Regions from separate parts of the Pseudoalteromonas sp. S8-8 genome, predicted to be linked through region 2. Evidence: predicted binding sites of a transcription regulator. Region 2 holds the regulator's gene; the other holds the start of a gene.
The links. Region 2 encodes FliA, which starts transcription of late flagellar genes. Its sites were predicted from a motif close to CTAAAGNTNNNNNNNNNNNNGCCGATA; they were not measured.
Positions count from the first base shown of each region.

Region 1: the regulator FliA is predicted to act here: its motif matches at 1,380-1,406, upstream of L659_RS0118015 (DUF5610 domain-containing protein).

Region 1 is NZ_AUTR01000056.1:25,442-29,661, forward strand. Features, by position in the region: gene L659_RS0118005 (DUF523 domain-containing protein) at 1-165, shown strand, start outside; gene trmA (tRNA (uridine(54)-C5)-methyltransferase TrmA) at 176-1,273, opposite strand; gene L659_RS0118015 (DUF5610 domain-containing protein) at 1,436-2,575, shown strand; gene murI (glutamate racemase) at 2,641-3,441, shown strand; gene L659_RS0118025 (RNA recognition motif domain-containing protein) at 3,404-3,883, opposite strand.
Region 2 is NZ_AUTR01000022.1:26,312-30,531, forward strand. Features, by position in the region: gene L659_RS0106130 (chemotaxis protein CheA) at 1-579, opposite strand, end outside; gene L659_RS0106135 (protein phosphatase CheZ) at 595-1,368, opposite strand; gene cheY (chemotaxis response regulator CheY) at 1,386-1,769, opposite strand; gene L659_RS0106145 (RNA polymerase sigma factor FliA) at 1,810-2,520, opposite strand; gene L659_RS0106150 (MinD/ParA family ATP-binding protein) at 2,547-3,407, opposite strand; gene flhF (flagellar biosynthesis protein FlhF) at 3,400-4,220, opposite strand, start outside.

The sequences.
Region 1 (4,220 bases), on a different contig from region 2:
AAAGAATCGAGCCCTTCTTGCGGACGAAATACAATATATGATGGAAAGCATCGCGGAGTAAAAATCGAAGGGCTAGGTTTAACTACAGCATTATTAATAAAAAATGGTATTCAAGTATTTAGTGAAAAGCAAATACCAGCACTTATAAAAGTACTGGCACTTTAATTTTGGTTGGTTATTTGCGCTGCAAGAAAACACCCGACTCAATGTGATGTGTATATGGGAACTGATCAAATATAGCAAAGCGCTTAACGTTGTGCGTACGTGTTAGGTGATCAAGGTCACGCTCAAGGGTTTCAGGATTACACGATATATAAATTATGCTTTCGTAGTTAGCCACTAAGTCACACGTTAATTCATCCATGCCCGCGCGCGGTGGATCAACTAATATGGTTTGGCAGTCATAGCTTTTAAGGTCAATACCGTCTAAGCGAGAGAAAGTACGCTCTCCATTCATTGCTTGAGTAAACTCTTCACTAGACATACGAATAATATCTAGGTTCTCTACGTTATTTTTAGCAATATTGTATTGAGCAGAATGAACAGATGATTTTGATATTTCTGTTGCTAATACTTTATTAAAACAGCCCGCTAACGCAATTGAAAAGTTACCGTTACCGCAATACAGTTCTAATAAATCATTTTTAAGTGGTTTACATAAATCTTGCGCCCACTCCAGCATATTAATATTTACTTTTGCATTAGGCTGAGTAAAGCTATTTTCTACTTGTTGATAAATAAGCTCTTGACCATTAACTGTTAAACGCTCAGTTACAAAGTCATCACCCAGCACTTCTTTTTGTTTGCGAGCACGGCCGATAAAGTCAATTTTGTATTTACTGCTTAGTTTTTCTTTAAGCGCTTTAATTTCACTTAACCATTCATCATCAAGTGGTTTGTGATAAAGCAAGCTTACTAAAATTTCACCGCTTAGCGTGGATAGGTAATCGATTTGAAATAACTTACGACGTAATATTTCACAAGGCTTAAGATGCTCAATCATCACCTGCATTATTTCACCAACTAGAGGCGCTGCTGGATCAAATGTATCAACACGGATTTTTTCTTTTGTTTGTTGATCAAACATAATGTGAAACAGATCGTCACCGTCGTGCCATACTCTAAATTCAGCACGTTGGCGGTAGTTAGTTGGCTCTGAGCTAAATACTTCTAGTTGCTCCACACCAAAACGTTGGAACTGTGCACTAATACGCTGCTCTTTTTCACTTAACTGCGTTTGGTACTGTGTGGTATCTATTTTAATAACTGCCATTAACGCTACTACCTTATCTAAGATCTGTTTATCGGCGCTATTGTAGGGAGCGCTGCGTATTTGTCTAGTTTTGGCTAGCATTTATGCTGTTTTATTGAACATTGTACTTTAGTTTTTATTGTTATAGCCGATAATAAACTACGCACGCTTAGGAGACGAATCATGAAAATAGGTAATTATGGCTTTACGCCAAACAACAACATCAATAAATTCAATAATAAAGCTGATATACAGCAACCTACAATTACGTCTCCTCAAGATAGCTACCAACAACGAGGCCGAGAGTTGGCTGCAAAGGTGCTTGGCGATAAAATGGCTGAGCAGCTTGGATTGCCTATCGCAGAAAAAAAAGCAGATAAACCACTATTTGATTTTGATGAAATAGTAAAAAACGTACTCGATTTTGTAAGTAGTGCTGTTAATAAAGCAAAAGCTAACGGCGCTGATGACGAAAAGCTCAAAGATATGTTAGGCGACGCGCGCAAAGGAGTCCAAATAGGGATTGACGACGCTGTTGATGAACTCAAAGGTACAGGCGTATTTAATGATGACATGGAAGAGGGGATTAATAAGTCCAAAGAGGGAATTTACAATGGGCTTGATAAGTTTGAAGAGTCGTTATTTAACCCACAATCTGCCAGCGTAAATATAAGCCAGGCTCAATATGTCAGTATGACGAGTAATGCAGAGTATAAATTTACTACCGCAGAAGGTGATGAGGTAAGTATTAGTTTTGCTGATGCATTTGAATCTCAGTCGGCAAGTGGCTATCAGCAAAACAATAATAGCGAGTCGTTTGCAAGCTCATCATCGCAATCTCGGCAGGTATCATTTTCGATGTCGGTTAATGGTGACTTAAATGAGCAAGAGCAAGAAGCTATTAATACGATGATGGAAGACTTACAAGATTTAAGTAAAACCTTTTTTGGTGGTGATTTAGATGAAGCATTTGAACAAGCGCAGGAGCTGAGTTTAGACAGCGATCAGCTGGTGGCTTTTTCTATGGATTTACGCCAAACAAAAACAATAGCAACAGTTAAAAGCTATGAAGAATATAGACCAGCACCAGAAAAACAAGTAGCGGAGGGTTTAGCTCCTTTTAATGACGACCTTAAAAATGCTTTTGAAAAAGCGGGTGAGCTTGGATTACAAAATCAGCTAGCTGGCATTCTCCAATGGTTAAATCAAGATCAGGAACAAATAGATAAGTTAGTAGATTACACAAAGTCTATGTTCGAAAACCTTAATCAGTTAAATTCTGCGGCCGACAGGCTTACTGATTTAGAAACCACGCAAAGTTAAACTACTTTCTTTTATAAATACCTCATGGCAAACTGCCGTTCTTAAAGTAAAGTGGGAACGGTAGTTTGTCAGCGCATATAATGGTCTTTGATTCAGGTATTGGTGGAACTACTGTACTTGAGCATATAAAGCAAAGTATCCCCAATGCTCAGTACAGTTATTTTATGGATAATGCATTACTGCCTTATGGTGCTCAATCCCAAAAAACCATCATTAACCGATTATGCTCACTTATTCATTTCATCAAAGCTAATACGCTTAATGTTGATTTAATTGTAATAGCGTGTAATACCGCTTCTACATCTGCACTTAGTGCTGTTCGCCAAATGACAGATATTCCTATAGTAGGTGTTGTGCCAGCAATAAAGCCTGCGGCAGAGTTAACACGTTCAAATCATATTGGCTTATTAGCCACACCGGCAACGGTCGCCAGTTCATACACTAAAACATTAATTACTGAGCATGCTCGTAATGTAACCGTTAATCTATATAGCAGTGTGGAGTTAGTAACTTTAGCTGAGCAATACTTTTTTACAGAGTCTTTGGATACAAACAAGCTGCATCAAGTGCTTGATGGCCTACATATAGATAAAACTATAGATGTACTTGTATTAGGATGTACGCACTTTCCAATATTAGCAGAGCCTATTAGTCAGTATTTTGAAGGGAATGTAAAATTACTTGATTCAGGTGTAGCGATAGCAAACAGAGTCAACTACCTACTTAACCAACTTAACTTCTGTGTGAATAAACTAACAGACATAAAAAAGCCGCTGCAATATTATGCAACGGCTGATGTGTTTAGCAATAAGCTAGCGGTAAAGCTAGTTACACTGACTGATCCGTCTCAGTACGTAGAGCATTAGAATCATCTTCTTGTTTTTGTTTTGCTTCACGTACCTTTAAAGTACGTTGTTGGAACTCGCTATCGTTCAAGTTAGCAATTGCATTGTCTGCATCAGCTTGCGCCATTTCAACAAAACCAAAGCCACGACGCTTGCCAGTATTCTTATCCTTTAATAAACGAACATTGAATACTTTGCCTTGTTCTTCAAATAATGCACGAACCACACCTTCGTTTGCACGATAAGGAAGGTTACCAACATAAAGCGTTTTTGTTTTAACTTCAGCTTCTTCAGTCACATCAGATGACATTGCAGCAATAGCAATCGCACCTATTAATAAACCAGCACCAAATAGTAATGCAGGGTTTAAAGCTAAGCCGCCTAAAGCGAACTCAACAACAACAAAACCAACTACAGCAAGAATAACAGAGAAGATAAAAGATTTTTGATCGGGTAATTTCATTTTAGATCTACCAATAAACAGGAAATAAACATTAATTTAACATTGTGAACTTGCTATCTTAACGTCTAAATCAAACATAGCAATGATATTTGTATTAAATAATAAATAAGAGCACAAAAAAGCATCATCTTAGGAAGGTTTTCATATGGTTTTACATGGTTTTGTTCTATTTTTGTTCGAACAGTAAAAAGATCTAAAAAAAGGGTTGATCTGTTTTCGGATCTCCCTATAATGCGACCCCACTGAGACGGGAAACGCCAACGCATAGCGAGGCACGAACAACTCAGAGAGTTAAATAAAACTTCGGTTTTAAATTATCTAAAAAGAAAGTTTAAAA
Region 2 (4,220 bases):
TTCATCAAGTAAGTTTTCAAATTCATCTTCAGTGATTTCGTTTATTTCAGCGTCACTAACCGAAGGAGTTCCACTAAACATTTCATCAAATGCAAATGGATCTTCGTCCTCAGCTATTGGCGTATCAACTACTTCGTCAAGAGGTTGTTCAACGTCAGTTTCTGAAGCGACTCCATTAAGCTCGGCTTCTGTTGGAGGTAGGCCCAAAATATGGAGGGTTTGAAGTAACTCAGGATCTGCTGGTTCTGGCTTATCCCTATTTTGGATAGTCGCGAACATTTCATTAATGGTGTCGAGCGCTTGTAAAATAACATCCATTAACTCTGAATTGACCGTTCGCACGCCTTGACGTAGTAAATCAAATACGTTTTCAGCGCCGTGGCAAGCATCAACAAGTTCTGTCATAGCTAAAAAGCCTGCACCACCTTTTACAGTGTGAAAGCCTCTAAATATGGCATTTAGTAACTCGGTATCTTCTGGATTATTTTCCAGTTCAACTAACTGTTCAGATAAAAGCTCTAGGATTTCTCCTGCCTCTACAAGAAAGTCTTGTAAAATATCTTCATCGACTTCAAACATGCAGTTACTCTCCTCTTAGAAGCCCAAACTTGATAAAAGATCATCGACTTCATCTTGATCAGACACAACATCATTACGCGATTCTTTATCAATAATAGGGCCTTCAGGACCTGCTAAAGTTTGTGTGGCAACTGGTTCTTTTATTTTTTGTTGTTCTACTTTATTCGCTGTGTTGTCACTGTCATCTTGTTCAGCAAACGCTGTTAAAAGATGAAGTAAGCTTTCTTCTACTTCTCTAACAAGTTCTATAACACGGCGAATAACTTGACCTGTTAAGTCTTGATAGTCTTGAGCCATTAGTACATTTGTCATTAAGCTTTGAAGCTCATCCGTTTTATGATGAGAGTTATTCATAAACTTATCGATACTATGGCAAAGTTGTTTAAACTCACCAAGCTCAATCTCCCGGCTCATTAAACGATCCCATGTCGGTTTGATATGAGATATTTCATCTGCAAGTTGCTGAGCTATAGGTAAACTAGCCTCAACAGCATCCATTGTTTTATTAGCCGCATTTTCTGTCATTTCTATAACATAATTAAGCCGCTTTTTAGCATCTGGAATCGCATCTGTCGTTATGTTAGTTAAGCGAGTATCAAGCTCAAAGCTTTTAAGTGCTTCGTGCAGTTGACGAGTCAACTTCCCAACTTCAGCAAATAATTTAGACTGCTCTTGCGAAGCTGTCTCTAAAATCAACTGATTAGCTTTATCTTGCTCATCGTTTTCTAAATAAATGACGAGTTGACGAGCTTGTTCTAACGTTATTTGAGGCGCAGCTGGTGCTGACATAAGCCTCTCCCCCATCATTAGCCTAAGCGTTCAAATACTTTTTCTAATTTAGTTTTTAATGTTCCAGCCGTAAATGGCTTAACAATATAACCATTAACGCCAGCTTGCGCTGCAGCTATTATTTGTTCTTTTTTAGCTTCTGCCGTTACCATCAGTACAGGGATATGTTTTAACTTATCATCTGCACGAATTGCTCTTAAAAGGTCAATACCTTGCATTCCCGGCATATTCCAATCTGTAACCACAAAATCAAACACTTGATTTTGTAACATAGGCAAAGCTGTAGACCCGTCATCAGCTTCTTGAACGTTAGTGAAACCTAAGTCACGTAATAGGTTTTTTATAATTCGTCTCATCGTTGAAAAATCATCAACTACAAGAATTTTCATGTTTTTATCCAAAACATCCCCCAGTGAGGTATTAACCTTAGTTTACTTACTACTAGTTTATCCAGTCATTGATTTTAGCTTTAAGCTTAATCATCGCCTGACCATGTATCTGACTTACACGCGATTCGCTTACATCGAGTATATGTCCTATTTCTTTTAAATTCATTTCATCGTTATAGTATAAAGAAAGTACCATCGCATCACGCTCTGGTAATGACTTTATTGCATTTAGCAAAGACTCATTAAACCGATCATTTTTAACATTATTAAAAGGTTTGTCTAGCGCTAAATCTTGGCCTACGGGAGTAATAACATCCTCATCTACACCAAGGTCTTCTATGCCTAATACTTTACTGGTATTAACATCATTTAAAATATGATGGTACTCATTGAGTGAAATTTCAAGTTTTTCAGCAACTTCTGTATCTGTTGGTTCGCGATTCAGACTGCTTTCGAGCCCAGTAATTGCCTCTGCAACTTGTCGGCTTTTACGGTGTACTGAACGAGGAGCCCAATCACCACGGCGCATTTCATCAAGCATAGCCCCGCGAATACGAATACCGGCAAAGGTTTCAAAGCTTGCGCCTTTTGTTGCATCAAAGTTTTTTGAAGCTTCTATTAAACCTATCATTCCTGATTGAATTAAATCATCAAGCTGAACGCTAGGTGGTAATCGAGCAATTAGATGACATGCCACTTTTTTGACAAGTGATGCATGTTTCTCAACAATCACATTTAAGTTTTGTGTTGATTGATATCCCATAGCTCTATTCACCAATGTTGTCATAATTAGCCGTTTACTAGTTTCTCAATGAAAAACTCTAAATGCCCAGATGGTTGATTTGGTATTGGCCATTTAACTGCTTTTGTCGCCAGCGCTTTAAACGCGAGAGCGGCTGGCGAACTTGGAAAGAGCTCAACAATCACCTTTTGGCGACGTGTTGCTTTGCGCATATTTTCGTCATAAGGAACCGTTGCTACTAGCTCCATTGAAACATCTAAAAAGCGATCGGTAACTTTAGATAGTTTTGCAAATAATTCAGTGCCTTCACGCATACTGCGGACCATATTGGCAACAATTTTGAACTTATAAACACCGTGCTCGCGGCTTAATACTTTAATAAGTGCGTAAGCATCGGTTATTGATGTTGGTTCATCGCACACTACAACCATTACATCTTGTGCTGCTCGTGAGAAGCTTAGCACCATGTCTGAAATACCAGCGGCTGTATCTACAATTAAAATATCAAATTCGGTATTCAATTCGCTAAATGCACGAATTAGCCCGGCATGCTCAGATGGCGATAGTTCAACCATACTTTGCGAGCCCGATGTAGCGGGTACAATTTTAATACCAGCAGGGCCTTCAACTAAAATCTCGTCAAGCTCACATTCACCTGACAAAACGTGTGATAAATTGCGCTCTACACGTAAACCAAGCATCACATCACAGTTTGCTAAACCTAAGTCAGCATCCAGCACTAATACTCTATTACCTTGTTGCCCTAGTGCAATAGCGGTATTTAGAGAAACATTTGTTTTCCCTACCCCACCTTTACCACCGGTTACAGCGATAACTTTTACGCCGTTGTTATTGTTTTGACTCATTTTGCGCAGGCCGCTTGCTTGATCTAATACTGTGTTAATCATACATCCCTACTGTACTTGGCGCCACTGCTTGGTGCCTTGAATGTTGTGCTTTTGTTCTTTTTAAATATAATTGCTCAGCCTTTTTCACTAGTTTCTCAGCATTTGCAACACGAATATCTTCTGGCACTCGTTGACCGTTAGTAAGATACCCTATTGGGAGGCGATTTTGAATCGCAATACTAATAATCTCACCCAAACTTAATGATTCATCTAACTTAGTGAAAATACAACCACTTAACTGTACTTTTTTAAAGTGACGTACTGTTTCTTGTAATACATTAATTTGTGCCGTCGCGCTTAGTACTAAGTAGCTGCGAATATCCACACGTTGGTTACGCATTAACGTGTTTAACTGCTCAGTCAAACGTAAATCTCGCTGACTCATACCTGCTGTATCAATTAATACTAGACGTTTATTTCGTAAATGATATAAAACTTCAGCTAATTCATTAGCATCTTTAACTTGCTTTACACCACAACCAATAATACGGCCGTAAGTAGCAAGCTGTTCATAAGCACCAATTCTGTATGTATCAGTGGTTATTAAGGCCACTTTATCAGCGCCATATTTTTGTGCACCTAACGCTGCAAGCTTAGCAACTGTTGTTGTTTTACCAACACCTGTTGGACCCACTAACGCATATACACCACCTTGGCGAAGTATTTCATTATTGGTTGTTTGCATTTGATCTTCGACCATCGTTAACAACGCTTTCCAGCCTTGCTTACGAGATACATCATCAGGTACAAAACATGCCATTTGTTGCGCTACTTCTTTATCAATACCCATACCGACTAAGCGGTCAACCATGC